One region of the Dysosmobacter sp. Phy genome, then DNA from elsewhere that is predicted to be linked to it. Evidence: riboswitches for the same ligand, from Rfam matches in the RefSeq annotation. Region 1 holds a riboswitch; the other holds the start of a gene.
The links. Region 1 has a riboswitch for magnesium ahead of mgtE (magnesium transporter). Riboswitches for the same ligand answer to the same signal wherever they lie in the genome.

Region 1 (15,444 bases):
GCTATATTGGGTGCGCTGTTCCGCTGCCGAGTGGAACAGAAGCGTTTGCTTTCACACCGTCAGGCCATCGCAGGTGTGAAAACAAGCGCTATTTTTTATTTTGGAGGTACAGTGGTCATGGCATGGATCAATTTGTTCATTGCAGGCGGGTTGGAGGTCTTTTGGTCCACCTTTCTGAAACTCTCAGAGGGATTTACCCGCCCTCTGTACAGCGTAATAGCTGTAGCAGGTATGACCCTCAGCTTCTTCTTTCTCGCCCAAGCCACCAAGGTACTCCCTCTGGGCACAGCCTATGGTATCTGGACGGGAATCGGAGCTGTGGGCGCCGTGGCAGTGGGGATCATTCTTTTTAAAGAACCGGTCACCGCCCTTCGGCTGCTCTTCGCAGCACTTTTGCTGGTGGGTATTATCGGTCTGAAAATCACCTCAACCCATTGACACCCCGCCTTACCCCAGCATCCGTCTGAGATACTGGCCCGTATAGCTCTTCTCGCAGGCGGCCACTTCCTCCGGCGTGCCGGTACAGACGATGGTACCGCCGCCGTCGCCGCCCTCGGGGCCCAGGTCGATGAGATGATCGGCGCACTTGATGACATCCAGGTTGTGCTCGATGACCACCACGGTGTTGCCGCCCTCCACCAGCCGCTGGAGGACCTCCAGGAGCTTTCGCACGTCGTCGCTGTGGAGGCCGGTGGTGGGCTCGTCCAGGATATAGATGGTCTTTCCCGTGGCGATCTTGCTCAGCTCCGTGGCCAGCTTCACCCGCTGGGCCTCGCCGCCGGAGAGCTCCGTGGAGGGCTGGCCCAGCTTCACGTACCCCAGGCCCACATCCTGGAGGGTCTGGAGCTTGTTGCGCAGCTTCGGCAGGGCGGAGAAGAACTCCACTCCCTCGTCCACGGTCATGTCCAGCACGTCGGCGATGTTCTTGCCCTTGTAGTGGACCTCCAGGGTCTCCCGGTTATACCGCTTTCCCTTGCACACCTCGCAGGGCACGAAGATGTCCGGCAGGAAGTGCATCTCGATCTTCAGCATACCGTCGCCGGAGCAGGCCTCGCACCGGCCGCCCCGGACGTTGAAGGAGAACCGGCCGGGCCCGTAGCCCCGGCTCTTGGCCTCCTGGGTGGCGGCGAACAGATCCCGGATGTCGTTGAAAAGCCCCGTATAGGTGGCCGGGTTGGACCGGGGCGTCCGGCCGATGGGGCTCTGGTCGATGTTGACCACCTTGTCCAGATACTCGATCCCCTCGATCCGGTCGCACTTGCCGGGGTGGACCTTCATCCGCATCAGCTCCGCCCCCAGCCGCTTGAAGAGGATCTCGTTGACGAGGGACGACTTTCCACTGCCGGAGACACCGGTGACCACGGTAAAGGTTCCTAATGGGAAGGTGACGTCGATGTGCCGCAGGTTGTTCTCCGCCGCGCCCACGACCTTCAGGAACTTTCCGCTGCCCTTACGGCGCACAGAGGGAACCGGGATTTTTTTCTTGCCGGAGAGATACTGGCCGGTCAAGCTGTTGGGATCGGCCATGACCTCCTCCGGCGTACCGGCGGAGACCACCTCGCCGCCGTGGATGCCGGCACCGGGACCGATGTCGATGAGGTAATCGGCGGCGCGCATGGTGTCCTCGTCGTGCTCCACCACCAGCAGTGTGTTGCCCAGGTCCCGGAGATTCCGGAGCGTAGAGAGCAGCTTATCGTTGTCCCGCTGGTGGAGGCCGATGGAGGGCTCGTCCAAGATATAGAGGACCCCCATGAGACTGGAGCCGATCTGGGTAGCCAGACGGATCCGCTGGCTCTCGCCGCCGGAGAGGGTCCCGGCGCTGCGGCTCAGGGTCAGGTATCCCAGGCCCACGGACTGGAGAAAGCCCAGCCGGGACCGGATCTCCTTGAGGATCCGGTCGGCGATCAGGTGCTGCTGCTCCGTCAGCTCCAGCCGATCTACCCATTGGAGCTCGTCCACTACGGACAGGCGGGTCAAAGCGTCGATGTCCTTATCCCCCACGGTGACGGCCAGGGACTCCTTTTTCAGCCGCTTGCCCTTGCAGGTGGGGCAGGGGCACTCCGCCATCAGCTCCTCCAGCTCCCGCTTGCTGGCGTCGGACTGGGTCTCCCGCCAGCGGCGCTCGATGTTGTTGCAGATGCCCTCGAAGGGCTGGTATAAAACGCCCTTGCCCCGGGGCTGGTCGTAGTGAAGCTCCAGCTTCTCCCCGCCGGTGCCGTAGAAGATGATCTCCTTGATGTCCTCCGGCAGGGTGTCCCAGGGCTCCGTCAGGGAGAAGTGATACTTTTTGGACAACGCCTCAAAGTACATCCGGGAGATGCCGTCGCCCCGGATATTGTTCCAGCCGCTGGCCTGGATGGCCCCCTCCAGGATAGACAATGACCCGTCCGGCACGATCAGGGCCGGGTCCACCTTCAGCTGGCTGCCCAGACCCGTGCAGGTGGGGCAGGCGCCGAAGGGGTTGTTGAAGGAGAACATCCGGGGGGTCAGCTCCTCGATGGAGATACCGCAGTCCTCGCAGGCGTAGTTCTGGGAGAACATCAGGTCCTGCTCCTCCCGCAGCAGGTTGACGATCACCAGCCCCCCGGAGAGGTTGGAGGCGGTCTCCACGCTGTCGGTCAGCCGCTGCTGGATGTCGGGACGAATGATGAGCCGGTCCACGATGACCTCGATGTTGTGCTTCTTATTCTTCTCCAGCTTGATCTCCTCGTCCAGCTCGTAGAGGTTCCCGTCGGCCCGGGCCCGGACGTAGCCGGAGCGCTTGGCATCCTCGAACACCTTGGCGTGCTCGCCCTTCTTGCCCCGGATCACCGGAGCCATGACCTGGATGCGGGTGCCCTCGGGCAGAGCCAGGACCTGGTCAATGATCTGGTCGATGGTCTGCTGGCGGATGACCTTGCCGCACTTGGGGCAGTGGGGCGTACCCACCCGGGCCCAGAGCAGGCGCAGGTAGTCGTAGATCTCCGTCACCGTGCCCACAGTGGAACGGGGGTTCTTGCTGGTGGTCTTTTGGTCGATGGAGATGGCCGGAGAGAGGCCCTCGATATAGTCCACGTCCGGCTTGTCCATCTGCCCCAGGAACATCCGGGCGTAGGAGCTTAAAGACTCCACGTACCGCCGCTGTCCCTCGGCGTAGATGGTGTCGAAGGCCAGTGAGGACTTGCCGGAGCCGCTGAGGCCCGTCATCACCACCAGCTTGTCCCGGGGGATGGTGACGTCGATATTTTTCAGGTTGTTGGCGCGGGCGCCTTTGACGATGATCTTGTCCTGCATGGGGGATGGTTCTCCTTTTATTTCGTTCAAATGCCGCGCAATGGCGGCGAGTAATTCTTTTTCCGAAGGCCGGGAGGTTCCCGGGGGACTGCACCCCCCATTTTCTTTTGTCAAGACAAAAGAAAATGGGGGCGGATCCCCTGCGGGGAGCCCGCAGTCCCCTCCCGGCCCGCCGGGGGCGGAAAGCAAGGCAGTACGCCGCTTACCGCGTCTCGCTCCTGCCCAGCAGATAGTCCGTCGTCACGCCATAGTAATCCGCCAGGGTACACAATGTCAAGGTGGGAAGGTTGACTTTCCCTGCTTCCATACGGCGGTAATGCACCTCTGTAATTCCCAGGAACTCCGCCATATCCTTCTGATACGCTTTCCGTTCCTTGCGCAGTTCCCGCAGTCTTTCACCCAATACCTTTAATGTTTCCATACAATTTCTCCTTGACACAGATCATATAATGTTCTATAATAGCCATGTAGAGATCATTAAATGTTCTGTGAGGTAATTCCATGAACCCCATCTACGAAAAGCTCTTCGACAGCTACGGCTGCTCCATCCTCAAAGAAGCGGACAACTACGACGAGGATGCCATCACCGCCCTGCTGGAGCAGTGTGCCCCGGACCAGAAAGCCCGCTTGAAACTGGAGGACGCCTTCTTCGACCGCTACCTCCGCTGGTCCGCCGATGCCTTTGCCCTGGGGCTGCACCTGGGATTATCCCTGCTCCACGATCAGGTCCGCCGTGTCCGCTCCCAGCAGGTCCAGTAAGGCCCGGGGCGCCAGCTCCACCTGCGCGCCGATCTTTCCGGCGGAGATATAGATGGTGTCGTAGTCCAGCACCGTCTCATGGAACACCGTGGGGTACTGCTTCTTCATACCCACGGGGCTGCATCCGCCCCGGATGTAGCCGGTGACGGCGTTGATCTCCGCCACGTGCAGCAGCTCGATGGACTTCTCCCCCACCGCCCGGGCGGCCTTCTTCAGATCCAGGTTTTCCGCCACGGGCACCTCAAATACATAGATGCCCTTGGAGGCGCCCCGGGCCACCAGGGTCTTGAAGCCCCGGGCCGGGTCCTGGCCCAGGGCCGCCGCCACGTGGACGCCGTACTCCCGGGTGCCCTCAGGCCCCTCGCTGTCGTCATAAAACCGCGCGGTGTAGGGGATCTTCTTCTGATCCAGGATCCGCATGACGTTGGTCTTTTCCTCTTTTTTCTTTGCCATCGTTCTCTCACCTCAGAATATACACGCCAGCCAGCACGCACACGATGCCGCCGGCGGTGAGGGCGCTCATGGGCTCCTGGAACACCAGCACCCCGGCCAGGGACGCCACCACCGGCTCCAGGCTTGCCATAATGCTGGCCCTGCCCGCCTCCACCTGGCTGAGCCCCCGGGTGTACAGGATGTAGGGGGCTACGGTGGAGAAGGCCACCAGCCCCGCCGCCGTCAGCCACAGGGACGGACGGCTGGAAAAGGCCGCCGCGATCTCCGCCGGCCGCAGCAGCACCAGCGACGCAGGGCCCGCGAACAAAAACGTCCACACCGTCACGGTCATGGAATCGTAGTGGGCCAGGGCGTACCGGCCGAACACGCTGTACAGGGCATAGAAAAAGCCCGCTCCCAGGCCCAGCAAAATCCCCGGCACCGTCACCGTCAGGTCCCCGGCAAAGACGCCGCAGACCAGGGCGCAGCCCACCAGCGTCAGCCCCAGGGCCGCCAGCTTCCGCTTCGTGACCGGCTCCTTCCACAGGATGGCCGACAGCACCACCACGAAGGAGGGCGCCGTATACAGCAGGATGGAGGCCACCGCCAGGGAGCAGAGCTTCTGGCAGGTGAAGTAGCACAGGGTGAACAGCACCACGCTCACTACGCCGGTGCCGAAGAAGTACTTGAGATGGGCCCGCTTCACGCGGAACACGGATCGGTCCCGCAGGGCGAACACCGCCGACAGCAGCGCCATGCCGCCGAAGTTCCGCACCACCACGATGGAGGCCGGGGACAGTCCTCCGGCCATCAGGCGGCGGTTCCGCACGCCGATGATGCCCCACAGGGCCGCTGCCGCCAGGATGCAGGCGCAGGCCCCGGCGGCGCTCTTTTTGTTCTCTCTCACCGTAAAACGCTCGCTTTGCATGGATTCAGGCGGCCGTCCGCCCGTTGCTTACAAGATCATCACGAAGGTCCCGGCGGTGATCAGCACGCCGCCCAGGACGGTCTTGAGGTCCGGCTGCTCATGGAGCACCAGAAAGGCCAGTACCAGGGAGATCACCACGCTGAACTTGTCCACCGGCACCACACGGCTGGCCTGGCCGATCTGGAGGGCGTGGTAGTAGCACAGCCAGGAAAGGCCCGTGGCCGCGCCGGAGAGGGTCAGAAACACCCAGCTGCGCCGGCCGATGTCGGCCAGCCCTCCGATTTTTCCCGTCAGCAGCACGATGCCCCAGGCCAGCACCAGCACCACGGTGGTGCGGATGGCCGTGGCCAGATTGGAGTCCACGTTCTCAATGCCGATCTTTGCCAGAATGGACGTGAGGGCAGCGAACACCGCCGACAGCAGGGCAAACAAAAACCACATACCGTCATCTCCCAAAGATGAAATTTTTCGCGGCCCGAGGGCCGTTCTTTTGTTTGGCCGAAAGGCCTGGTCCCCACCGGAAAAGCCCACAGCGCCCGCCGACAGCGGGGTGCGATGGTTACCGAGGCAGCGGGCGGATATTGAATTCGCCCCTACAACCCCAATCAGAAAGCCCTCATCGTCCGCTGGGGCAGCGCGTAACGCGCGGAGACAGGAGCAGAGACAAATGCGGTCTTGCGCCCCGGTCATCCGCCGCACGGTCTGTGCGGCTCCGGGGTATTTCGACCACCGGGGGACGGCGCAGGGTCGACGAGGCTTCCAACATCTGTCGGACCGATTCGCTCGACTCTCGTATTTGCCGGACCTTGCGCCTGCGGTGCAAAGTCCGGCACCCGGCGCTTTTTCTCTTGGACCGGCCGCGGCCCGTTCTCTTTTTGGCGCTGTCAAAAAGAGAATGGGGGGCGGATCCCCACGGGGGCCCCACAGCCACTCCGGCCCGCCGGTGCACTGATAAGTGCCTGTGCAGTACACAGGCACCAAATCCTCAATGGCCCAGCAAAACCCGAATGCCCTGCAAGGCTCTGTGCGCCGTCTTTTGGTCTATCAGCCCTTCCTTCGCCCATGTGGTAATTGTAATGGAATGGTCAAAAAACTCCAATTCTGCCACAGCGGGATTTCTTTGGGCAGCGCCGCTCTCTATGAACAGCACAATCCGCTGATTGGACACATTTGTTATAACAGTGCCACAGCCGCTCAGCATAAGCAGCGCCTCATCATAGCCGCAGGTATCCCGCGCCGTATACTGCTCCCGCTCGATCCGGAGCTTTGCATATTGTTTACGAGACAAGGACATCAGAAAGCCTGGAAACAGCGCTTCAAAAGCTTGCTCCAGCAATGCTTTTACTTCGGGCTCTCTCATCATACAATCCACCTCCAAATCAAGCAAGGCAGACGACTTTCTGCATGAATACCTGAATATATGGAGCACAAAGTGTTACTGCCCTCTCAGCTCGATGATCCGGTCACGCAGCACTGCCGCGTACTCGAACTCCAACATTTTGGACGCTTCCTTCATTGTCCCACATGGCTCCGCCATGCGGGAACCCTTTGATTTCACTCAAATCGTCCGGAGTGAATCCGGCCGATTTCAAGGCTTTGCCCTCTCGGGCAAAGCGCTTGACGCGCCTCAGGCGCGCCCCGCAGTGCGGGGCCCCGAAAATGAAGGAAGCTACTGCTGCCCTCTCAATTCAATGATCCGGTCACGCAGCACTGCCGCGTACTCGAACTCCAACATTTTGGACGCTTCCTTCATTGTCCCACATGGCTCCGCCATGCGGGAACCCTTTGATTTCACTCAAATCGTCCGGAGTGAATCCGGCCGATTTCAAGGCTTTGCCCTCTCGGGCAAAGCGCTTGACGCGCCTCAGGCGCGCCCCGCAGTGCGGGGCCCCGAAAATGAAGGAAGCTACTGCTGCCCTCTCAATTCAATGATCCGGTCACGCAGCACTGCCGCGTACTCGAACTCCAACATTTTGGACGCTTCCTTCATTTCCTTTTCCAGCTTGGCGATCTCCGCCGCCCGCTCCTGGTCGGAGAGCTTGCGCTTGCGGCGGCCCTTGCCGGGCTCTTCCCCGGCGGTCTTGGAGATCTCCAGGATTTCCCGCACGTCCTTGACAATGGTCTTGGGCACGATGCCGTGAGCCCGGTTGAACTCGTCCTGGATCTTCCGGCGGCGCTCCGTCTCGTCCATGGCGGCCCGCATGGAGGGGGTGATCTCGTCGGCGTAGAGGATGACCAGACCCTCGGCATTCCGGGCCGCCCGGCCGATGGTCTGGATCAGGCTGGTCTCGGACCGGAGGAAGCCCTCCTTGTCGGCGTCCAGAATGGCCACCAGGCTCACCTCCGGCAGGTCCAGGCCCTCCCGCAGGAGGTTGATGCCCACCAGCACATCGAACTCGCCCAGGCGCAGGTCCCGGATGATCTCCATGCGCTCGATGGTCTGAACATCGGAGTGCATGTACCGCACCCGGATGCCGGCATTTTTCAGATACTCCGTCAGGTCCTCCGCCATCTTCTTGGTGAGGGTGGTCACCAGGACCCGCTCGTTTTTGGCAGCGCGGGCGCGGATCTCGTCCATGAGATCGTCGATCTGCCCCTCCACGGGCCGGACCTCCACCCTGGGATCCAGCAGTCCCGTGGGCCGAATCACCTGCTCCACCACCTGGTCCGCCCGCTCCCGCTCGTAGGGGCCGGGCGTGGCGGAGACGAACACCGCCTGGCCGATCCGCTCCTCGAACTCCTCAAATTTCAGCGGCCGGTTGTCGTAGGCGCAGGGCAGCCGGAAGCCGTACTTTACCAGGGAGTCCTTCCGGGCGTGATCGCCGTTGTACATAGCCCGGACCTGGGGCAGCGTCACGTGGCTCTCGTCCACAAACAGGATAAAATCATCCGGGAAGAAGTCCAGCAGCGTCATGGGGGCGGACCCTGCGGGCCGGTCGGAGATGATGCGGGAGTAGTTCTCGATGCCGGAGCAGTAGCCCAGCTCCGCCATCATCTCCATGTCGTACTCCGTCCGCTGACGGATCCGCTGGGCCTCCACCAGCTGCCCATTGTCGGTGAACACCTTCACCTGGTCCTCCAGCTCCGTGCGGATCTGGCCGATGGCCTTGTCCATCTTCTCCTTGGTGGTGACATAGTGGCTGGCGGGGTAGATGGCGATATGGTTCAGCACACGGTTGACCGTGCCGGTGAGGGGGTTGAAGTCACTGATGCGGTCGATCTCGTCCCCGAAGAACTCCACCCGGATGGCGTGGTCCCGGTAGTAGGCCGGGTACAGCTCCACCGTGTCCCCCCGGACCCGGAACATGTTCCGCTCAAAGGCGATGTCGTTGCGCTCGTAGCGGATCTCCACCAGCCGCCGCAGCAGCTCGTCCCGGTCCCACTGGGCTCCCACCCGGAGGGACACCACCAGCTTGGCGAAGTCGTCCGGTTCGCCCAGGCCGTAGATGCAGGACACGGAGGACACCACGATCACGTCCCGCCGCTCCAGCAGCGCGCAGGTAGCACTGAGCCGCAGCCGGTCGATCTCGTCATTGGTGGAGGCGTCCTTGGCGATATAGGTGTCGGTGTGGGGGATATACGCCTCCGGCTGGTAGTAGTCGTAGTAGGAGACGAAGTACTCCACGGCGTTGTTGGGAAAGAACTCCTTGAACTCGGCGCACAGCTGGGCCGCCAGGGTCTTGTTGTGGGCCAGGACCAGAGTGGGCCGCTGGACCTTTTCGATGACCTTGGCCATGGTGAAGGTCTTGCCGGAGCCGGTGACGCCCAGCAGCACCTGCTCCTTCAATCCGTTCTCGATCCCCGCCGCCAGGGCGGCGATGGCCTCCGGCTGGTCACCGGAGGGCTTGTATTCAGAGACCACTTCAAATTTCGGCATAGTTTCCTCTCCGCTGTATGTTCCAGTCTCGGTCGGCGGCCAGCCGGGCCTCTTGGGGGCCCCGCCGCACCGGCGGCGTACAAGTGTCTTGCCTGTGGCAAAACCTTGGACCGGGCCCCGCCTGCCCGGTCATTTCCTGTTAAGGGGTCCCCGCAGAGGCGGAGCCTTTATGGGGCTCGCCGGAGGGCTCGTATTCAGAGGCTGCTTCAAATTTCGGCGTAACAGCAGTATCTCCACAAATCCATCCGGTTTTCCGTCACGGCCATCCTATCACAGCCGCCGAAAAATCGCAACATTTGTTCGATTTTCTTCTTCGTCAAACACGGCAGAAACCCCCTGCCCCCCATTTACCCCAGGTAGCCGCTGTCCGCCATGGACACAAAGTCCCCGTCGGCCACGATGATGTGATCCGCCAGCTCCACGCCGATAGTAGCCAGGGCCTCTTTGGCCCGGTCTGTGGTGGCATAGTCCTCCGGCGAGGGCAAGGCCACGCCGCTGGGGTGGTTGTGGGAGAGGATCACGGCGCTGGCGGAGGTCAGCAGGGCGTTGGACACCATCTGCCGGATGTTCAGATCCGCGCCGGCCACACCGCCCTCGGCCAGCCGCTTGCAGGCCAGCAGCTTTCCCTTGCGGTCCAGGCACAGCTGGTAGATGACCTCATGGGTCTCCCCGGCAAACCGCTCCAGCAGGTATCGTCCCGCCCGCTCCGAGGAGTTGAGGATGGTCTCCTTTTCGCTCTCCGCCAGGCGGGCCTTCCGGGCCAGCAGCGGCGCCAGACGCAGCAAAATGGCAGCGCTCTCTCCGATGCCCTCCACCTTCTGAAGGTCCTCCACAGGAGCGGACAGCACGGCGGAGAGGGACCCGTACCGGTCCATCAGGGCGTGGGCGATGGGGTTGGTGTCCCGGCGGGGGATGGCGTAGTACAGCAGCAGCTCCAGGGCCTCGTGGTCCGCAAAGGCGTCCAGTCCGCCCTGCAGGAACCGCCGGCGCATCTTCTCCCGGTGGCCGTCGTGAATGCCCATCAAGCGCCCTCCTCTCCCCGCCCTCGGAAAACTTGGAATCGTAAACTTGGAATCGTATTATTATATCACAACCCCTGTTCTCCCACAAGGGGAATCCGGGATGTAAAATTCCCTTCAAATCCCCGCCCCGCCTTGACAGCGCCCATAAATTGTCATAATATAAACAGTAGATTGCGGAAAAACTGCATAGGGTCCGGTAGGTAAGGCTACCACAGGGATATGGATCGCTGCCGCGGAGTGATGGAGACATCATGAGATGGTTTGAACAGGCGATATCGAACACGAAGGTATCATCTAACGCGATTTCACCGCCTTGTGAGGCTAAAGCTTGAACGGCGACGAAAACCCGCCAGGGCGGATTTCCGTTTTTGGAGAGGGATCTCCCCCTCAGCCGTACCGGTCGGACGGCTGTGGGGCTTTTTGTTTTTCCGGGCAAAAAATGATCGCCGATCAGAGAGGAGGTCCCGCGGGATGTTTGAGGATGAACGGACGGAGCTGCTGGAAAAAATCGAGGACTACGTAGCCCGAAAACGATACGCCGACCTGCGGGACCTGCTGCTGCCGCTGGAGGCGGCAGATGTCGCCCAGCTCTTTGCCGAGCTGGAGGAACACGCGCTGCCCCTGGCCTTCCGCCTGCTGCCCAAGGAGCAGGCGGCGGAGGTGTTCGTGGAGCTGGACAGCGACCAGCAGGAAATGCTGATCCAGGGCTTTTCCAACACGGAGCTGAAGGAAGTGCTGGACGAGCTGTATCTGGACGATACCGTGGACATCGTGGAGGAGATGCCGGCGGGTGTGGTCAAGCGCATCCTGCGGCACTCGGACCCGGAGATGCGCAAGAGCATCAACGAGATCCTCAAGTATCCGGAGGACTCCACCGGCAGCATCATGACCACGGAGTTCGTGGACCTGAAGGCCACCATGACGGTGGAGGACGCCTTCAAGCGCATCCGCCGCACGGGTCTTGACAAGGAGACCATCAACATCTGCTACGTCACCGACGAGCGCCGCCACCTGACCGGCCTGCTGTCCATCCGGACGCTATTGCTGGCCGACGAGGACGACGTCATCGGCGATATCATGGAGACCAACATCATCTCCGTCCAGACCCTGGACGACCAGGAGACCACCGCCCGCTCTCTGAGCAAGTACAACTTCCTGGCCCTGCCGGTGGTGGACACGGAGAACCGCCTGGTGGGCATTGTCACCGTTGACGACGCCATGGACGTCCTGCAGGAGGAGGTCACGGAGGACATCGAGCTGATGGCCGCCATCCTCCCCTCCGACAAGCCGTATCTGAAAACCGGCGTGCTGGAGACCTGGAAGGCCCGCACACCCTGGCTGCTGATATTGATGCTCTCGGCCACCTTCACCGGCATCATCCTCACCCACTTCGAGTCCTCCCTCTCCGCCTGCGCCATCCTCACCGCCTTCATCCCCATGCTCTCCGGCACCGGCGGCAACAGCGGCACCCAGGCCTCCACCGCCGTAATCCGTGCCCTGTCTCTGGGTGAGGTCCGCTTCTCCGACCTGCTGCGGGTGCTGTGGAAGGAATTCCGGGTATCCCTGTGCTGCGGCGCCTGCCTGGCGGCAGCCAACTTCGTGAAGATGATGGTGGTGGACCGCTGGCTCATGAACAATCCGGAGGTGACGGCGCCGGTAGCCCTGGTGGTGTGCTGCACGCTGGTGGGTACGGTGCTGTGCGCCAAGCTGGTGGGCTGCTCCCTGCCGCTGCTGGCGGAAAAGGCGGGCTTTGACCCGGCGGTCATGGCCTCCCCCTTCATCTCCACCATCGTGGACTCCATCTCTCTGCTGATCTATTTCCAGTTTGCCACGGCGCTTCTGGGGATCTGAATTTTTGAAACGATCAAGGCCGCCTGTTCAGGCGGCCTTTTTTCATGGCTCTCAGCACTCCCGCTTGTTCCAAAGACCGCCGGCGCCGGCTTGCGTCTGTTTGGCAGCGCATAATTTCCGGTCCGCGGCACACACTACCTGCGGCGAAAGCCAAAAGATTTATCACGCAGGAGGATCACGTATATGAAGGATTGCACCAACGGCGCCTGCACCCCCAACCAGAGCATCAAGTGCACGGTCAGCAATTGCGCCCATCACTGCCAGAACCAGGACTACTGCGGCCTGACCAGCATCAGCGTCGGCACCCACGAGACCAACCCCACCAAGATGGAGTGCACCGACTGCCAGAGCTTCCAGATGAAATAAGGCCCCGCTCCACCGGAAGCAGGCGCCTCGCGGCGCCGTGACCGGGACAGACAGGAACCCTCTCATCCCGCCGGGCTTTGGGAGCCCCTTTGGCCTCCCAAGGTCCGGCCTTACATACCACAGCGGAGGGGAGGCGGTCTCACGAAAACCCATCCATGGCCCGCCCGGCTGGGCGGAGCCGCGGCGGGCCTTGCCAACGGGCTGTTCGGCGGAGGCGGCGGCATGGTGCTGCTGCCCATCCTGGCCCGGTGGGGCGGCCTGACCCAGCGGCAGCTGTACGCCACCTGCGTGGGAGTGATCTTCCCTGTGTGCCTGGTGTCGGCGGCGGTGTACCTGCTGCGGGGGCAGCTGGATCTGGAAGCGGCCCTGCCCTACCTGCTGGGCGGCCTGATCGGCGGCTGGATCGGCGGGCGGCTGTACGGCAAGGTGCCTACCGCGGTTTTGAAGTGGCTCTTCGCCGCCTTTCTCTTCTACGGCGGCGTGAGGTATCTGCTGTGACAGCGTGGCTGCTGGCCCTGGCCTGCGGACTGGGGGCCGGGATCCTCTCCGCCTGGGGCGTGGGCGGCGGGACGCTGCTGCTGCTGGTGATGACGCTGCTGCTGGACGTGGATCAGCGGACAGCCCAGGGCATCAATCTGCTGTTCTTTCTGCCCACCGCCGCCAGTGCCCTGGTGTGCCACGCCCGCAGCGGCTGCCTGGACAGGCCCTCCCTCCGGGCCGCCATCCCCTGGGCCGTGGCCGCAGCGGCGGCCGGAGCCTGGCTGGCCACGGCGGCGGACCCCGCTGCGCTGCGAAAGCCCTTCGGGATCTATCTGCTGCTCTCCGGCGTCAGCCTGCTGTGGCCGAAAAAACGGGAGCGTTGAGCCGCTCTGCGTAAAAAAGACCGTGCCCTTTCGGACACGGTCTTTCTGCGTTTTTCTGCGCCGTCACAGGCTGTTGACGGCCGCCTCCAGCTGCTCCATGGCCCGCCGCAGCGTAGCCCGGGGGCAGGCGGCGTTGAGGCGCATGAACCCCTCCAGCTGCCGCCCGAAGGAGCAGCCGTCGTTGAGGCCCAGCTTGGCCTTTTGGATCATGAAGTCGTGGAGCTGCTGATTGGTAAGGCCCAGGGTCCGGCAGTCCAGCCACATGAGATACGTGGCGTCCGGGGCGAAGGTCTTGATCTTGGGGATATGTTTTTCGCAGTAGTCCACCACGAAGTCGAAGTTGTCGGAGAGGTAGGGCAGCAGCTGCTCCAGCCACTCCTCGCCGCCGGTAAAGGCCGCCTCCATGGCGGTCAGGGAGAAGGCGTTGTTGCGGTGGATGTCCATGTTCATCCAGAACTTGTCGAACACCGCCTTCTTGTGGGCATCCGGGAACACGGCGGTGCTGGCCTGGAGGCCCGCCAGGTTGAAGGTCTTGGTGCCGGAGATGCCGGTAATGACGTTGGCGGCGATCTCCGGGGAGAGAGACGCCGTGGGGATGTGCTTTTTGCCGTGGAAGATCAGGTCGGAGTGGATCTCGTCGGAGACCACCGGCACGTGGTACTTCAGGCACAGCTCCATCATCCGCCGCAGCTCCTCCTCGGTCCACACGATGCCCACGGGGTTGTGGGGAGAGCACAGGAGAAAGAGGTCGGAGATCTTCAGCTTCTCCTCAAAGTCCGCCCAGTCCACGGTCCACTTCCCGTCCTTTTCCACCAGGGGGTTCTCCACCACGGTGCGGTTCCAGGCCTCGGTCATGTCGTAGAACTCGGAGTACACCGGGGTCTGGATCAGTACGCTGCCGCCCTGGGGGGTGAACAGCTTCACGCAGGCGCTGAGGGTCTGGACCACGCCCAGGGAGAAGCTCATGAGGGCGGGGTCGATGTCCCAGCCGTTGCGGCGCTTCTGCCAGGCCCGGATGGCGGCAAAGTAGCTCTCCGGCCGGGCGGTGTAGCCCCAGATGCCCTCCCGGGCCCGGGCCTCCAGAGCGTCGATGACGGGCTGGGCCGTTCTGAAATCCATATCCGCGATCCACAGCGGGATCACGTCGTCGGTGCCGAATTTCTTCACCCGCTCGTCGTACTTGGCAGAGTGGTTCCGGGAGCGGTCGATGATCTGGTCGAAATCGTATTTCATGGGGTGAACTCCTTTCCACGATGGTCATCTGCTGACTCCATCATGGGGGCTGCGGCTCCGTTTGTCAAGGCTTCGCCATCTCAGAGGGAGAATTTTTCAAAGCTCAGCCCCTCCAGGCCCCGCGCTTCCACCTCCGCGAATTCCTCCGCCCCGCTGGTCCGGTAGTGCAGCCGGAAGCAGCCGGCGTCCAAGTCGTATTCCACCCAATTGTTCAGCCCTCCGCCGGGGACAAAGTCCGGCAGTTCCTCAAAACGACAGGTGCCCAGATATACCCCGCCGTCCCGGCGCTGGTACACATAGACTTCCCTGCCGCCGTCGGCGCCGAAGGTGACGTTGCACACCAGCTCCTCTGCCCCGTCCCCGTCCAGGTCCACGGTATAGTCCTCCGGCTCTCCATAGCCGAAGCTGGCCGCGACGGCGGTCCGGCTGCCGCCATCGGACACGGCGTAATAGGTCCGCTGGCTCCATCCGTACAGGGTGGTCACCGTCACCAGCACGCCGTCGTAGCCCAGAATGTCCGTGAAGGGCTCCTCCCGGGTGGAGGCGGGCGCATTGGCCGCCAGCAGTTCCACCAGAGCGGCGAAGGCCTCCGGCGAGGCGCCGCAGTCCCCGATGGTCATTCCCTCCGGCAGGCTCCGCTCGGCGGTCTCCGGCGTCACCCAGGTGTAACTGCGTCCGTCCGGCGACCAGGCCCGGACCTCCCGGAGCTGGGGATACAGCGCCAGAAGCAGCAGACCGTCGCTGGCCAGGCGGTTCACGGAGACAGCCCGCTCCCAGGCGTCCTCCGTTGTAAATTGCAGAAGCAGCCCGTCTCCCTCCCATGATACGGTGAAGGCCCCC
Region 2 (15,444 bases), 1.5 Mb from region 1:
CTTCTTTCCCGAATCCTCGAATTTTTCCGCATCTGCCGCCGCTTGTCCAGCGGCACATTGTTTACATTTTAACATATACAGGATACGCAGTCAATGCGTTTTCCAGAGATTTTCCGGGAAATCCCCCGGGCTTTTTGGTACTTTTGCAAAGGATCTCTCCGTCATACCAGCAGCGTGAAGCGCCGTCCGTCGGAGCGGAGCAGGCCCTCCTCCCGCAGCCGCTTGAGCTCCCGCATCATGGCGCTGCGGTCCGTGGCGATGTAGTCGGCCAGGGTGCTGAGGGAAAAGGGCAGCGTGAAGGTGTCTCCGCCGGCCTTTTCCGACAGCTGGCGGAAGTAGCACAGCAGCTTTTCCCGGATGGACCGGCGGGAGAGCACGTCCACCCGCTCGCTGAGGCTCTGGGCCTTCTCGGAGATCAGCCGCAGCATGTTCTGCACCAGCATGCTGTGGTGGGCGCAGGCGTTCTCGCACCGCCTGAGGATGTGGGGATAGTCGATGTAGGCCACATCGCAGGGCGTCCGGGCCACCACCTCCAGGCTGTCCCGCCGGGAGCCGGAAAACGCCAGGCTCCGGCCAAACACGCCGCCGGGCCCCAGCTCCTCCAGCACGGTGGTGACGCCCTCCTCGTCGATGCGGATCAGCGCGGCCGTGCCCCGCTCCAGAATGCCCACAGAGTTGCTGCGGGGATCGGTGAAATCGTAGAGCACCTCGTCGGGCCGGTAGCTTTTCTGCACCGCCTGGAAACAGGTCAGCATCTGCAGATAGCTCTCATAGGTGATGTCCTGAAACAGCGGGTTCTTCTCCAGCTCCTGCCGGGTCAGCACAGTGACCGCCTCCTTGTTGTTGCATATATCACGCCCTCATGATACCAGTCCCTTCCGCAAATGTAAAGCCTCACTTCCGGCAGATTTCATAGATTATTCACCAATTCCCCGCCGGGTCCTGTATACTATATAATAGAAAGGCCGGAGGGGCCCATTACGGGCGGCGCGCCGCCCCAGAAAGGAAGCAGCGAAGTGAACATTGCCTATTTTCTGCTCCCCAAAAGCACCGTCGCTTACCTGTACGATGACTACACCTTCCGCCAGGGCCTGGAGAAGATGCGCTACCACGGCTATACCGCCATTCCCGTCATCACCCGGGAGGGGCAGTACGCAGGCACCGTCAGCGAGGGGGATTTCCTCTGGCGGCTGCTCTCTCAGGAGGACACCCGCCGCCCCCTCTCCATGAAGGAGCTGGAGGACCTGCGGATCCGGGATATTCTGAACCGTGACGCGTATCCCCCCGTCCGCATCACCGTCACCATGGAGGAGCTGGTCAACAGCGCCATGCAGCAGAACTTCATCCCGGTGGTGGACGATCTGGGCAATTTCACCGGCATCGTGACCCGAAAGGACATCATCCGTTACTTCTCGGAACAGAAGGACGCGGCTCAGCCCCGTCTCCTTCGCAAGATCGTGTAGACCCAAGCGGCAACGGAACAGGCGGCAGGGCGAATGCCCCGCCGCCTGTTATTTCTTTCCGCTCAGGTGATCTCGTCCAGGGTATAGCGCCGCAGGGGTGACGGCGGCCCTCCGCCCCGGGTGGACACTCCCGCCGCATAGCCGGGAAAGGTATCCAGCTCGTAGAACTGCTCCCCCCGCTGGAGAGGCTCCTCCGCCGTCAGCATGGTTCCAACGCCGGCGCCGCTGCGCTTGGAGCGGGCCTCCCGCCGGACCCAGCTCTCGAAAAAGGCCCGCTCGGTCTGGACGTCCGCCAGGCGCCGCATGGTCCGGGGGCTCACCGGCCGGATACGCTCGATATCCACCCCTACGGGCCGGTCCGACAGGGCCACCAGCACCGCTCCGGCGGTGTGGCTGAGGTTGAAGTGGACATCCGGGTGATCCGGAAAATAGGGCTTGCCCAGAGAGGTGGTCCGGATGGGCGGCAGGGTCCGCCAGCGGTACTGCTCCCACAGGGCCCGGCACAGGATCAGGTAGGCGCACAGGGGCTCCCGCCGCTTTTCCGGCTGCCGCAGCCGCTCCAGCCGCTCCCGCCGCTCCGGCGGCAGCAGGGCCAGCATGGCCGCATCCTCCTCTGCCGTCAGGTGCCGCTCCAACCGGGCGGCCCAAAGCTCGATGGGCATAATCCGCGCCTCCTCCCTGCCGGGCCAGTTTCCGCGCCCGGCGTTTTTTCTTCATTTTACGCATGCCCTCCCGGTATGTAAAGGCACACCGAAAAAACTTTTTGAAAAAAATTTGAGAAAAAAAGAGGAAATGCGGCAGCGGCGGGGTATATCTAAATTGTCTCGTTTCGAGCGCGCCGCGTTTCTCCCGGTATGGCCCGGGGGAAAACCGGCAAAACTGAGCGAAAGGAAGGACGGAAGATGGCGTTTCCCCAGGCTTTTCTGGACGAATTGCTCGCCCGCAGCGACATCGTGGACGTGGTGGGCAGCTATGTCCAGCTCCAGCGCAAGGGCGCCAATCTCTTCGGCCTTTGCCCCTTCCACAGTGAAAAGACCGGCTCCTTCTCCGTCTCGCCGGACAAGCAGATCTACTACTGCTTCGGCTGCAAGCGGGGCGGGGGCGTCATCAACTTCATCATGGAGGAGGAGAACCTGTCCTTCCCAGACGCCGTGCGGTTCCTGGCCAAGCGGGCCGGGCTGGAGGTGCCGGAGGAGGAAGGCGACCGGGAGGCCGGACGCCGCCGCCAGCGGCTGCTGGACCTCAACCGGGACGCCGCCCGCTTCTACTACCAGCTGCTCCAGCAGCCGGAGGGCGCGGCGGTGCGGGCGTACCTGGAGCGGCGGCAGATCAAAAAGTCCACCGCCGTGAAGTTCGGCATGGGCGCCTCCCCGGACAGCTGGGACACCCTGCTGACAGAGATGACCCGCCGGGGCTACTCCAAACGGGAACTGCTGGACGCGGGGCTGGTGGTCCAGAACAAGAACGGCCGCCTGTACGACAAGTTCCGAAACCGGCTGATGCTGCCGGTGGTGGACACCCGGGGCGACGTGGTGGCCTTTGGCAGCCGGGTGCTGGACAAGTCCGAACCCAAGTACATGAACTCGTCGGAGACGCCGGTCTATTCCAAGCGGCGGGTGCTGTACGGGCTGAACTTGGCAAAAAAGACCAAGCGGCCCAATATCATCCTCTGTGAGGGCAACCTGGACATCGTGACGCTGCACCAGGCGGGGTTCGACAACGCCGTGGCCTCCATGGGCACGGCGCTGACCGTGGAGCAGACCCGGCTCCTCTCCCGCTTCACCAAGGAGCTGGTCCTCTGTTACGACAACGACAACGCCGGCAAGATCGCCACGGAGCGGGCGCTCCAGATCCTGAACAACTCCGACTTCTCCGTGAAGGTCCTCCAGCTGCCAAAGCGCCTGGTGGACGGGGAGTATGTCAAGCAGGACGCCGACGACTTCATCAAGTTCCAGGGCCCCGACGCCTTTGAGCGGCTGCTCAGCGGCAGCGAGAACGGCATCGAGTTCCGCATGGCCCAGGTGGCCGCCAAGCACGACCTGACCAACGACGAGGGCCGGGTGGCCTACTGCGAGGAGATCAGCCGCCTGCTGTCCACCCTGGAAAACGCCGTGGAGCGGGAGATCTACACCGGCCGGGCGGCGGAGGCCGCCAAGATCACCCCGGAGGCCATGAAGCTGGAGGTCCAGCGTGCCTTCCGCCTACGGACCCGGCAGGAAAAGCGGGCGGAGCTGCGGCGGGAACTGAACCCGGCGGCCTCGCTCCAGCCCCGGGAGCGGACCCTGCGCTACGACAACGTCCGCTCCGCCCGGGCCGAGGAGGGCGTGCTGCGGCTTCTGGTCAAGGACGCCACCGTCTTTCCGGACGCGCCGCCCCTGACGGAGGAGCAGTTCTCCTCCCCCCTGCTGGGCAGGGCGTTCACGCAGCTCTGGAACCAGCGCCGGGTGGGACGGGATCCCTCGATCCCCCTGCTGGCGGAGTTCTTCTCTCAGGAGGAAATCAGTCACCTCATCGACGTGACGGAGCGGCCGGAGTCCCTATCCAACGCCGCGCAGGCACTGGCGGACTACATACGCATCATTCAGTCGGAGTGGCGCAAGCGCTCCGGCGGAGACGACGTGGACCCCCTTCTGGCGGCCACGGAAAAATACAAAGACAAAAAGGGTAATGGAGGAAAGCAGCATGGCTAAGAAACAGGAATTCACCCCCGAGGAGCTGGAGCAGCAGGCGGACGCTCTGCTGGCCGCCGCCGAGGAGGCCGCGGAGAGTTCAAAAGCGGACGGGGGGCCGGCTGCCAAGTCCGGGAAAAAGTCCGCCAAGAAAAAGGCCGCCGAGGAGCCGGAGGCTCCCCGCCTGCTGACGGACGAGGAGGCCAAAAAGGCCGGCATCCTGCGGCTGGACGACAAGCAGGTGGCGGCGCTGCCCGCCGCCGGCTGGCTCATGGGCAACGAAAAGCTGCGGGAGCTGCTGGCCCGGAGCAAGAAGAAGGGTAAGCTGGAGTCCGCCGAGCTCATGGACGCCGTGGACGACCTGAACCTGGAAGGCGAGCAGATGGACCAGCTGTACGACTCCCTGGAGGCGCTGAACATCGACATCAGCGCCGACGAGCCGCTGCTGACGGACCTGCCCGACGACGAGCCCCCCGCCGAGGAGATCGCCGACGTGGAGGAAGAGGAGCTGGTGGACCCCAACACCCTGGTCAACAACTTCTCCATCGACGATCCCGTCCGCATGTACCTCAAGGAGATCGGTAAGGTGCCCCTGCTCTCCCCCGATGAGGAGATCGCCCTGGCCCAGGTCATGGGCGAGGGCAACGAGGCCGAGCGCCGCCTCCACGAGATCCGCCGTCTGAAGGACGCCGGGGAGCCGGTGCCTTACACCGACGAGGAGATCGCCGCCTGGAAGAAGGCGGAGAAGAAGGGCGAGGCCGCCAAGCAGAAGCTGGCCGAGGCCAACCTCCGTCTGGTGGTGTCCATCGCCAAGCGGTATGTAGGCCGGGGCATGCTGTTCCTGGACCTGATCCAGGAGGGCAACTTAGGACTCATCAAGGCCGTTGAAAAGTTCGACTACACCAAGGGCTACAAGTTCTCCACCTACGCCACCTGGTGGATCCGGCAGGCCATCACCCGGGCCATCGCCGACCAGGCCCGGACCATCCGCATCCCCGTCCACATGGTGGAGACCATCAACAAGGTCATCCGGGTCAGCCGCCAGCTGCTCCAGGAGCTGGGCCACGATCCCTCCCCCAACGAGATCAGCGCCGAGATGGGCATGCCGGTGGAGAAGGTCCGGGAGATCCTGAAGATCGCCCAGGAGCCCGTCTCCCTGGAGACCCCCATCGGCGAGGAGGAGGACAGCCACCTGGGCGACTTCATCCCCGACGAGGGCGCCAGCGAGCCCAGCGAGGCCGCCAGCTTCACGCTGCTCAAGGAGCAGCTGATGGACGTGCTGTCCACCCTGACCCCCCGGGAGGAGAAGGTCCTCAAGCTGCGCTTCGGCATCGAGGACGGCCGGACCCGCACCCTGGAGGAAGTGGGCAAGGAGTTCAACGTCACCCGGGAGCGCATCCGCCAGATCGAGGCCAAGGCCCTGCGCAAACTGCGCCACCCCAGCCGCAGCAAGAAGCTGAAGGACTTTTTGAACTAAACAGCTTTTCCGGACGCAGCTCCCTTGGGGCGCAGTTTTAGGGTCCCCGCGGGAGCCCAGCTCAGCGGGTCCCGCGGGGAGAGCCGGAGCGACGGAGCGAGAGCGCTTTTGCCGCCGGCAGAAGCGAGGGATGCGGAGTCCGCGACGGCGACGCGCCACCCCAGCCGCTCCAAGAAGCGGAAGGATTTCCTGAACTGAACACATGGCAAAAGCCCCGCTGCGGATTGCAGCGGGGCTTTTTTCGTATTCCCGGGACGCCCGTTTACAGCGCCAGCAGCCAGCTGGCCATCTGGAAGTAGATCAGCAGGGACAGCGCATCCACGATGGTGGTGATCAGGGGGCTGGCCATGACCGCCGGGTCGAAGCCCAGCCGCTTGGCCCCCAGGGGCAGCAGCCCGCCCACCAGGTCGGACAGCACCACCGTGGCGATCAGGGTCAGGCTGACGGTGGCTGCCACGCTGAAATTCACGCCGGAGAGCAGGATCAGGCGGAAGAAGTTCACCGCCGCCAAAGCCGCGGCGCACAGGCCGCTGACCCGGATCTCCCGCCACAGGACCCGGCCCCAGTCGGAAAAGTGGATCTCACCCAGGGACAGTCCCCGGATCACCATGACGGAGGACTGGCTGCCGCAGTTGCCGCCGGTGTCCATCAGCATGGGGATGAAGGCCGTCAGGACCACCTGGGCGGCCAGGGCATCCTCAAAGTGGGAGATGATGCCGCCGGTGACGGTGGCGGAGAGCATCAGCAGCATCAGCCACACCACCCGGCTGCGGAACAGGCGGAAAATGGAGCTTTCAAAATACGGCTCCTCCGAGGGGGTCATGGCGGCCATGACCTCCATGTCCTCCGTGGCCTCCGCCTGGAGCACCGTCATGGCATCCGCGGCGGTGACGACCCCCACCAGATGGTTGCCGGCATCCACCACCGGCAGCTCCGGCAGGTCGTACCGCTCCATCAGCTGGGCGGCCACCTCCCGGTCGTCCTCCGGCTGGAGGGTGGCGAAGGGGTGGGTCATCACCGTCTCCAACCGCACGCCGCCCCGGGTCAGCAGCAGCGTCCGCAGGCCCACCAGGCCCAGCAGGACGCCCTCCTCCGACACCACAAAGCAGCTGTTGAGCCCGGCGTCGGGCAGGCCCACCTGCCGGATCCGCTCAATGGCCTCGTTGACCCGGCACCGGGGAGAGAGCACCGGGGGATCGATCCACATGACGGCGGCCACGGCGTCCTCCGGAGCGTTCAGGTACAGCATATCATTCTTTCTCATCAGCATCGTTCGCACCTCCTGTTTGATCGGGGAGCCGAAGCTCCGTTCGTGACAGGGAGGCCGGACGCGCGCCTAGGCAGGACGGATGCCCGCGAGAGCTCCGTCAGCAGCACAGGGCTGCTTTTTCCAGACGCGTGTGTCTGGCCATCGACTGCCGGCATCCATTCCATTCACCTCACTTTTTTGAAAGAAATCCGCAAAAAACGCGCCCCCGAACGGTGGGGGCGCGCAAAAGAGCCATCGTCACCGTTCAAGCTTCAACTCCGCCGGGCGGTGAAATCGCGTTAGGTCATGCCTTGTTGTTCGACAAGCCCTGTTCAAACCAGCGCGGGATGTCTCCATCCCTTTGCGGCAGCGATCCGTATCCCTGCGGTAGCCTTACCTACCGGACACATATTTGCTTACAGTAACATTTTATCCCGGAACAGGGCCTCTGTCAACCCACAGATGTGCGCTTGGTCCCATCTCCTATCGCGAAAATCCGTTCTTGACATATCTAAAGTAGGTGCTATACTATCACAGTAGCACCTACTTTAGAAACAAACTCACAGGGAGGCGGTTTCCATGCGGCTCTATTCCAACTACACCCCCAACGAATTCAGCGATGTCTGTCAGATGGCCCAGGAACTGGGCTTTACGCCGTCGGCCTTTCAGCACTACTGCGTGATGCTCCAGGCCGGCCGGCAGAGCGGCGCCCCGCCTTTGGCCACGCTGGTCGCCACCATGCTGCAAAATCTGGACCGCAGGCAGCACGGCGAGACCTTCATCGTCTCCTCCCTGCTGCCGGATGAGTGGCCGTGCCTGTCCCGCAGCGAGAAAATGACCCTTGCCAAGCAGCTTGCCCGCCATGTCAAAACGCACCCGGACCGCTTCGCCCCCTACAAGGTGGCAAAGGGGAGCACCACCGTCTATCAGGTGCTGTAAACAGGCGGAGGGAGCGTCTCACGCTCCCTCCGTAAAGGCGGCGATCTCCGCCAGGAAGGCCCGGCCGTAGCGCCGGGCCTTTTCCTCGCCCACGCCGCCCACGTCCAGCAGCTCCTCCATGGAACCGGGGCGGGTCAGGGCCATCTCCCGCAGCGTCTTGTCGGAGAACACCACATAGGCCGGCACGCCCCGGATCCGGGCCGTTTTGGCCCGCAGGGCCCGCAGGCGGGCAAACAGCTCCGCCGCCTCGCCCTCCAGCTCCCCGGAGGAGGCCTGCCGCGCCGGGGCCGAGCGGTCGGAGCGGAAGGTCCGCATCCACAGCTCCCGCTGGTCTCCCAGGGCCTCCAGGCCCCGGTCCGTCAGCTCCAGCACCGGATAGGGGCCGGTGCTGACCGTGAGATATCCCTCGTCCAGCAAGAATTCCATCCGCTCCCGGACCTCTCCCTGGGTCAATCTCCCCAGGGCGCCATAGTCCGGCTCCCGGTCCATGTGATATTTGCGGACCTTCTCCGTGTCCGCGCCGCAGAGGGTCCCAGCGATGACGGCGGCGCCGAAGTGGCCGCCGGTGCGGTGGATGCAGCCCAGGATGATCCTGGCCTCCCGGCCCACCTCGATGTCCTGGTGGGACCGCAGGCAGTTGGCGCAGGTGCCGCACTCCTCCGGAGCCGTCTCCCCGAAATAGGAGAGGATGTACCGCCGCAGGCACCGGCGGGTGGCGCAGTAACCGGTCATGATCCGCAGCCGCTCCAGCTCCCGCCGCCGCAGCTGCTCCGCTGTCCCGGCGTCCAGTTCCTCCCGGGCCTCGCTGTTGTCGATCAGATACTCCTGGATCTGCACGTCCCGCCGGGAGAAGAGCAGGATGCAGCTGGCGGGGGCGCCGTCCCGGCCGGCCCGGCCCGCCTCCTGATAGTAGCTCTCCAGGTCCCGGGGCATGTTGTAGTGGATGACATACCGCACGTCGGACTTGTCGATGCCCATGCCGAAGGCGTTGGTGGCCACCATCACCGCCGCTCGGTCGTAGAGGAAGTCCTCCTGGTTCCGGCGGCGCTCCTCCATGTCCAGCCCCGCGTGGTAGCGGGTGGCGGCCACGCCCCGGCTCTGCAGCAGCTCGCAGGTCTCCTCCACCGCCCGGCGGGTGGCGCAGTAGACGATGCCTGCCTTGCCGGGGCGGCTCTTCACCAGCTCCAAGAGGGCCCGGTCCTTCCGCTCCGGCCGCTGGACCTCGAAGAAGAGGTTCTTCCGGTCAAAGCCGGTGACCGTTTCCGCCGGGGTCTGCAGCCGCAGCAGACGGCGGATGTCGTCGCGCACCCGGGGCGTGGCGGTGGCGGTGAAGGCCCCCACCGGCGGCCGGTGGGGCAGAGCGTCCACAAAGTCCGGGATCTTCAGATAGGACGGCCGGAAGTCCTGGCCCCACTGGGAGATGCAGTGGGCCTCGTCCACCGCCACCAGGGAGACCTCCGCCTGGCGGACGAACGCCAGGAACCCCTCGTTTTCCAGCCGCTCCGGCGCCACATAGATGATCTTGTACCGCCCCGCCCGGGCCCGCTCCAGGGCCAGCAGATACTGGCGGTAGGTCAGCGTGCTGTTGAGGTACGCCGCCGGGACGCCCATCTGCACCAGAGCCGTCACCTGGTCCGCCATCAGCGACACCAGGGGCGAGATCACCAGGGTGATCCCCGGCAGCAGCAGCGCCGGGATCTGGTAGCACACGGACTTCCCCGCTCCGGTGGGCATGATGGCCAGGGCGTCCCGGCCGGAGAACAGCGCATCCACAACGTGCTCCTGTCCCTCCCGGAAGGCGTCGTAGCCGTAATAGGTTTTCAGGGCCTCTTCCTTGGTCATGGTCTCGCCCCCATCCGCAAACTCAAAATCGTCCTTTATTCTAACAAATCCATCTCCGCCCAACAAGAGCGAAAGCACGCAAAGTTTTTCTTGCCAAGTTCTCCCGGTTGTGCTATGATTCACACTTGTATGAAAAATATGATTTTCGAAAGGGGTGGTTCCATGCCTGGCGGCAAGCACATGCTGGGGATGGGCAAAAACCGTGTCTTTGGCACCGCCAAGGTGGGCGACCGGGGACAGATCGTCATTCCCCAGGAGGCGCGGCGGTTTTTCGGCATTTCGCCGGGGGACACACTGCTGATCCTGGGCAATGAAAAAAGCGGCCTGGTGGTCACCAAGCCGGAGGTCCTCCACGATCTGGCGGACAAAATTCTGGGAGAGAAGGACGAGACTGATGGAACTTGAAAAGATGTATGAACAGCTGGGCATCAGCCGGGCTGTGTATGAATACGGCGAAGCGGTGCTGCGGGAGCTGCGGCAGCGGTTCGACGGCATCGACGCCGTGGCGGAGTACAACCAGGGCAAGGTCATCGCCGCCATGCAGAAAAACCGGGTCAACGCCACCCATTTCGCCGCCACCACCGGCTACGGCTACAACGACGACGGCCGGGACAATCTGGAGCGGGTCTACGCGGACGTGTTCCACACCGAGGCGGCCCTGGTGCGGCCCCAGATCACCTGCGGCACCCATGCGCTGACCGTGGCTCTTTCCGCCAACCTCCTGCCGGGAGACGAGCTGCTCTCCCCCGTGGGCGCCCCCTACGACACGCTGGAGGAGGTCATCGGCATCCGGGAGAGCAAGTGCTCCCTGAAGGAGTACGGCGTCACCTACGCCCAGGCGGACCTGAAGGCCGACGGCACCTTCGACTACGACGCCATCCGCCAAAAGATCAACGAGCGCACCAAGCTCATCACCATCCAGCGCTCCAAGGGCTACGCCACCCGCCCCTCCTTCTCCGTGGCTCAGATCGGGGAACTGATCGCCTTCTGCAAGAGCGTGAAGCCGGGCGTGAAGGTCATGGTGGACAACTGCTACGGCGAGTTCGTGGAGATGAACGAGCCCTCGGACCTGGGAGCCGACATGGTGGTGGGCAGCCTCATCAAGAATCCCGGCGGCGGCCTGGCCCCCATCGGCGGCTACATCTGCGGCACCAAGGAGTGCGTGGAGCGGTGCGCCTACCGGCTCTCCGCCCCGGGCCTTGGGCAGGAGGTGGGCGCCAACCTGGGGCTGATGCCCGCCCTCTACCAGGGATTGTTCCTGGCGCCCACAGTGGTGTCCGGCGCCCTCAAGGGCGCCATCTTCGCCGCCAACATCTATGAAAAGCTGGGCTATCCCTGTGTCCCCAATGCCACGGAGAGCCGCCACGATATCATTCAGGCGGTGACTCTGGGCAACGCCGAGGCCATGGTGGCCTTCTGCAAGGGCATTCAGGCAGCGGCGCCGGTGGACAGCTACGTGACCCCGGAGCCCTGGGCCATGCCCGGCTATGACTCCGACGTCATCATGGCGGCGGGCGCCTTTGTCCAGGGCAGCTCCATTGAACTCTCCGCCGACGGCCCCATCCGTCCCCCCTACGCCGTGTATTTCCAGGGCGGGCTCACCTGGTATCACGCGAAGCTCGGCATCCTCATGAGCCTGCAGAAGCTGGTGGAAGCGGGACTGACCCGCCTGCCGGAATAAATCAAAAATCTGTTTGTTTTGGGAGAATTTGAATTATGTGGTTTTGGCTTTCTATCATTGCCCTGCTGTGCTGGAGCGGCTCCGACCTGTTTTCCAAGATCGGCTGCCGGGACGCATCTGACAAGTACAGCCATTTGAAAATGGTCATGGCCGTGGGTGTGGTCATGGGCCTGCATGCCGCTTTCGAGATCTTTGTGGGCGGCACGGAGATCAGCCTCTCCATCCTGCTGACCTACCTGCCGGTGTCCCTGCTGTACATCGGCTCCATGACCCTGGGGTATCTGGGCCTGCGGTACATCGAGCTGTCCATCTCCTCCCCCATCTGCAACTCCTCCGGCGCCCTGGTGGCGGTGCTGACGCTGCTGTTCGTGGGCGGCGAGGACTACTCCCCCCTGGCGCTGTTCGCCGTGGCGCTGGTGTGCGTGGGCGCCATCGGCCTGGGCGTTGTGGACGCCTGCGAGGACGAGACTCTGCGGGCCCAGCGGCAGGAAGCCGGCAACTATAAGTACGCCAAGAGCTTTCTGGCCCTGGCCCTGCCGGTGGCCTACTGCCTGCTGGACGCCGCCGGCACCTTTGCCGATAACCGGGTGCTGGAGACCCTCAACGAGGACAGCGCCAACGTGGCCTATGAGCTGACCTTCCTGCTGGCAGGTATTTTGTGCTTCATGTATGTGGTCCTCATCAAGAAGGATAAGCTGATCCCGAAGATGGAGGCCCCCAAGTACACCGGCGCCATCTTCGAGACCGCCGGCCAGTTTGCCTACATCTATGCCATCGCGGACACCGAGCACCTGGCCATGTCCGCCCCCATCATCTCCGCCTACTGCGCCGCCTCCGTGCTGTGGAGCCGGCTGTTCCTGAAGGAGAAGCTGTCCTGGAAGCACTACGCCATGATCCTGCTGGTCGTCATCGGCATCGTGATTATGGGTGTGTTCGACATGTGAGCGGCCACCGTACCCAAAAGACAACACCAAGGCCCCGTCCCTGTTTGGACGGGGCCTTGGTGTTTTGAAGAGAGGATTTCTTTATTTCATTTTACTGCTCAACGGGGAACTCCAGGATCCCGGCTACGCCGGCGGCGATGGAGTACTCCGGGAACACCAGAACGGGGTCGCCGTTTTCGTTGATATAGAAGCTGGTGGTCTCATCCACCGTGGTGAAGCCGCCCTGCTCCGCCGGGAAGAAGTAGTCGAAGCCGTCCGCCTCGATCTGAGCGGCCATGCCGGCCTTCACGGCGTCATTGCAGATCTCCACCCAGTTTTCACCCAGCAGGTCCTCCAAAGTGATGTCCCGGTCATTCTCCAGATCCAGGTTGTAGCAGAACCGCTGCTGGTTGGCGGCGACCCAGCCCTCACCGAAGTCCACCACAAAGGACACAGTGGTATCGGTCTGGCTCTTGATCTCGTAGTCGACGATCACGTCCATCTTCCGGTCGCCCAACTGCTCCTCGGTGCCGCCGGTGGCGAAGAACGCCTCCTGATAATCCTCCCAGTCCTGCTGGGCCTTCTCCATGTGGGCATCCACGCGCTCCTGGATCTCGGCGTTGATCCGGTCGGCCACAGCGCTGTCGGCCTCCACCTCGGGAACAGAGACATCATAGTCGATGCTGTCCCGGACCGTATCATAGCTGCGGACCGTCAGTACCTGGAACAGTCCGCCCAGCACCGGCACATCGGACGCTGCCGCTGCGAAGGTGGGGGAGATGTTCAGCGCACCCACCAGCACCGCAAGGCATGCGGCGCAGGTACCCAGTGTGCGGACCAGCGGCCGGCGGGATGCGCGGCGATGGGCTTCCCGGCCCTGTCGGATGCCCGCCTGGACGCGATCGTTCAGCTCCTCGGGGATGGGCGTGGACTCATAGTTCTCTCTTGCCTTATCAAACTCTTTCATGCTTCATTTACTCCTTCCATTGATACCCGTAATTTCTTCAGGCCAGTGTACAGCCGTGTCTTGACCGTGCTGAGGTTGCAGCCGGTGACGGCACTGATCTCCTTGAGGGACAGATCCTCGTAAAACCGCAGCTTCACGATGGTGCTCACCTCCGGAGGCAGCGCCTCCACCCGTCTGGCAAGGTCCCCGTCCGCCGGCAGCGGATCTTCATAGCTGCCGGTGTCCAGCGCCTCCGGCGGCACCAGAGTCACCAGTTTCCGCCTTCGCAGAGCATCCATGCACACATTGACCAAAATGCGGTAAAACCAGGTGCGCATGGCGTCTGCTTCCCGAAGGCTTTCCTGTCGTTCCAGTGCCCTGCAGACAGCGGTCTGTACCGCGTCCAGAGCCTCTTCCCTGTCTTGGAGATAGCTGTAAGCCAGACGATAGAACCGCGCCTGATTTTCCACAAGAAAGCCGGTCAGCTGTTGTTCCGATACTCGTGTCACGTTCATGGTCCTTTCTGTTTCGTTCTGCCTTACAGACGCGGCAAAGGGGCGAAAAGTTTTGGGGGGAAGGAAAAATTTTTGAAATGAGTGCCGCCCGTCCCGAAAGGGACGGGCGGCCGGTCGCTTATTCGTAGCGCAGGGCGTCGATGGGGTTGAGCTTTGCCGCCTTGTTGGCGGGCAAGTAACCGAACAGGATACCGATACCCACGGACACACCGAAGCTGATAGCAATGTCCCCGGCGCTGGGCGCGGCGGTAAAGGTGGCGCCGCCCATACCGGAGGTCATCAATCCGCCCACCAGAGCCGTGGCCACGGCGGCCAGAGCCACTCCAAAGAGAATCCCCAGCACGCCGCCCACGGCGGAGGTGGTGCCGGCCTCGATGACGAACTGGCTGCGGATATCCCTCTGTTTGGCGCCCAGGGACTTGCGGATGCCGATTTCCCGGGTCCGCTCCGTGACGGACACCAGCATGATGTTCATGATACCAATGCCGCCCACCAGCAGGGAAATGGCGGCAATGGCCACCAGCACGATCATCATGGTGTTCATCATGGTGTTCATGGCGTCCATCATCTCCGCGGAAGTCATGACCATATAGTAGTCCGTGGACTGGTAGGTCTTTTGCAGCCGGTTTTCAATGATGCCCTTGGCGGCCGCGGCCGTGTCCCGGCTGGTGCTGGTCATCAGGTACATATCCTGATAGGACCCTCCGCTGAGACGGCTGGCGTTCTCATAGGGGATATAGACCTTGTCGTCGCCGCTGCCCTCGGTGTTGTCGGCATTCTCCGAAAGCACACCCACCACCGTATAGGGGATCCCGCCGATGGACAGGCTCTTTCCCAGGGCGTCGCCCCGGAAGGCCTCCAGCTCCAGATAGGACCCGATCACGCAGACATTCTGATGCCGCTCCACGTCGATGTACCGCAGGAAGCGGCCCTTGGACAGGCTCTCGCCCTGCATGGTCTTTTGGGTATCGCTTTTGAAGAAGGATTCGCTGACGCCGTAGACGCTGGTGCGGTCAAAGCTCTCCGTGCCGCTGCGCACCTTGGCGCTGGCGGAGACATAGGGCGAGACGCCGGTGAGGTACTGGGGGTACTGCTCCACCAGATCGTACAGATCGTCGGCGTCCACATCCCGGGTGCCGCCCTCGCCCCGGGGCCACACCATCACCTGCACCAGGTTGGCGCCCAGGGTCTCGAACTGCTCGTTCATCATGTTGGTCATGCCGTTGCCCAGGGACAATATCACAATGACCGCGCCCACGCCGATGATGATGCCCAGCATGGTGAGGAAGGCCCGCATCTTGCTGGTGCGCAGGGAATTGAGAGCCAGCTTGAAGGACTGTGTGAAATTCATAGGCCCGCCTCCTCTGTCTCCTCGTCGTACTCATGGGGCTGGACCAGAGCCTGGGGGTCACCCGCATCCCCGTCATAGATGATCTTGCCGTCCTGGAGGCGAACGATCCGCCGGGCCTTGACGGCGATGGAGTTGTCGTGGGTGATGAGGACCACCGTGTCCCCCTCCCGGTTGAGCTGCTGCAAAAACCGCAGCACCTCCCGGCCGGTGCGGGAGTCCAGGGCGCCGGTGGGCTCGTCGGCCAGGATGACCGAGGGCTTGCCCGCCAGGGCCCGGGCGATGGACACCCGCTGCTGCTGGCCGCCGGAGAGCTGGCTGGGCAGGTTCTTCCGCTTGTCGGCCAGGCCCACCCGCTCCAGGGACTGCACCGCTCGGCGGTGACGCTCCTC

Region 2: linked by a shared signal. The riboswitch ahead of mgtE (magnesium transporter) and the one ahead of mgtE (magnesium transporter) in region 1 are both predicted to bind magnesium.

What each region holds. Positions count from the first base shown of each region.
Region 1 covers NZ_CM136997.1:523,595-539,038, forward strand. The annotation lists gene ACVDHE_RS02605 (DMT family transporter) at 1-438, shown strand, start outside; gene uvrA (excinuclease ABC subunit UvrA) at 448-3,273, opposite strand; gene ACVDHE_RS02615 (helix-turn-helix domain-containing protein) at 3,476-3,694, opposite strand; gene ACVDHE_RS02620 (hypothetical protein) at 3,775-4,032, shown strand; gene ybaK (Cys-tRNA(Pro) deacylase) at 3,979-4,485, opposite strand; gene ACVDHE_RS02630 (DMT family transporter) at 4,493-5,371, opposite strand; gene ACVDHE_RS02635 (EamA family transporter) at 5,420-5,833, opposite strand; gene ACVDHE_RS02640 (hypothetical protein) at 6,378-6,755, opposite strand; gene ACVDHE_RS02645 (UvrB/UvrC motif-containing protein) at 6,828-6,929, opposite strand; gene ACVDHE_RS02650 (UvrB/UvrC motif-containing protein) at 7,062-7,166, opposite strand; gene uvrB (excinuclease ABC subunit UvrB) at 7,299-9,269, opposite strand; gene ACVDHE_RS02660 (JAB domain-containing protein) at 9,617-10,291, opposite strand; M-box (ykoK) riboswitch at 10,477-10,635, shown strand; gene mgtE (magnesium transporter) at 10,763-12,142, shown strand; gene ACVDHE_RS02670 (DUF1540 domain-containing protein) at 12,326-12,508, shown strand; gene ACVDHE_RS02675 (sulfite exporter TauE/SafE family protein) at 12,623-13,006, shown strand; gene ACVDHE_RS02680 (TSUP family transporter) at 13,003-13,371, shown strand; gene ACVDHE_RS02685 (MalY/PatB family protein) at 13,435-14,604, opposite strand; gene ACVDHE_RS02690 (M56 family metallopeptidase) at 14,685-15,444, opposite strand, start outside.
Region 2 covers NZ_CM136997.1:2,210,691-2,226,134, reverse strand. The annotation lists gene ACVDHE_RS10950 (Crp/Fnr family transcriptional regulator) at 162-824, opposite strand; gene ACVDHE_RS10945 (CBS domain-containing protein) at 1,017-1,463, shown strand; gene ACVDHE_RS10940 (4'-phosphopantetheinyl transferase family protein) at 1,526-2,125, opposite strand; gene dnaG (DNA primase) at 2,366-4,153, shown strand; gene rpoD (RNA polymerase sigma factor RpoD) at 4,404-5,609, shown strand; gene mgtE (magnesium transporter) at 5,872-6,879, opposite strand; M-box (ykoK) riboswitch at 7,112-7,270, opposite strand; gene ACVDHE_RS10920 (hypothetical protein) at 7,438-7,797, shown strand; gene recQ (DNA helicase RecQ) at 7,816-9,639, opposite strand; gene ACVDHE_RS10910 (AbrB/MazE/SpoVT family DNA-binding domain-containing protein) at 9,769-10,044, shown strand; gene ACVDHE_RS10905 (methionine gamma-lyase family protein) at 10,034-11,320, shown strand; gene ACVDHE_RS10900 (EamA family transporter) at 11,356-12,264, shown strand; gene ACVDHE_RS10895 (DUF3298 domain-containing protein) at 12,356-13,210, opposite strand; gene ACVDHE_RS10890 (RNA polymerase sigma factor) at 13,207-13,704, opposite strand; gene ACVDHE_RS10885 (ABC transporter permease) at 13,823-15,055, opposite strand; gene ACVDHE_RS10880 (ABC transporter ATP-binding protein) at 15,052-15,444, opposite strand, start outside.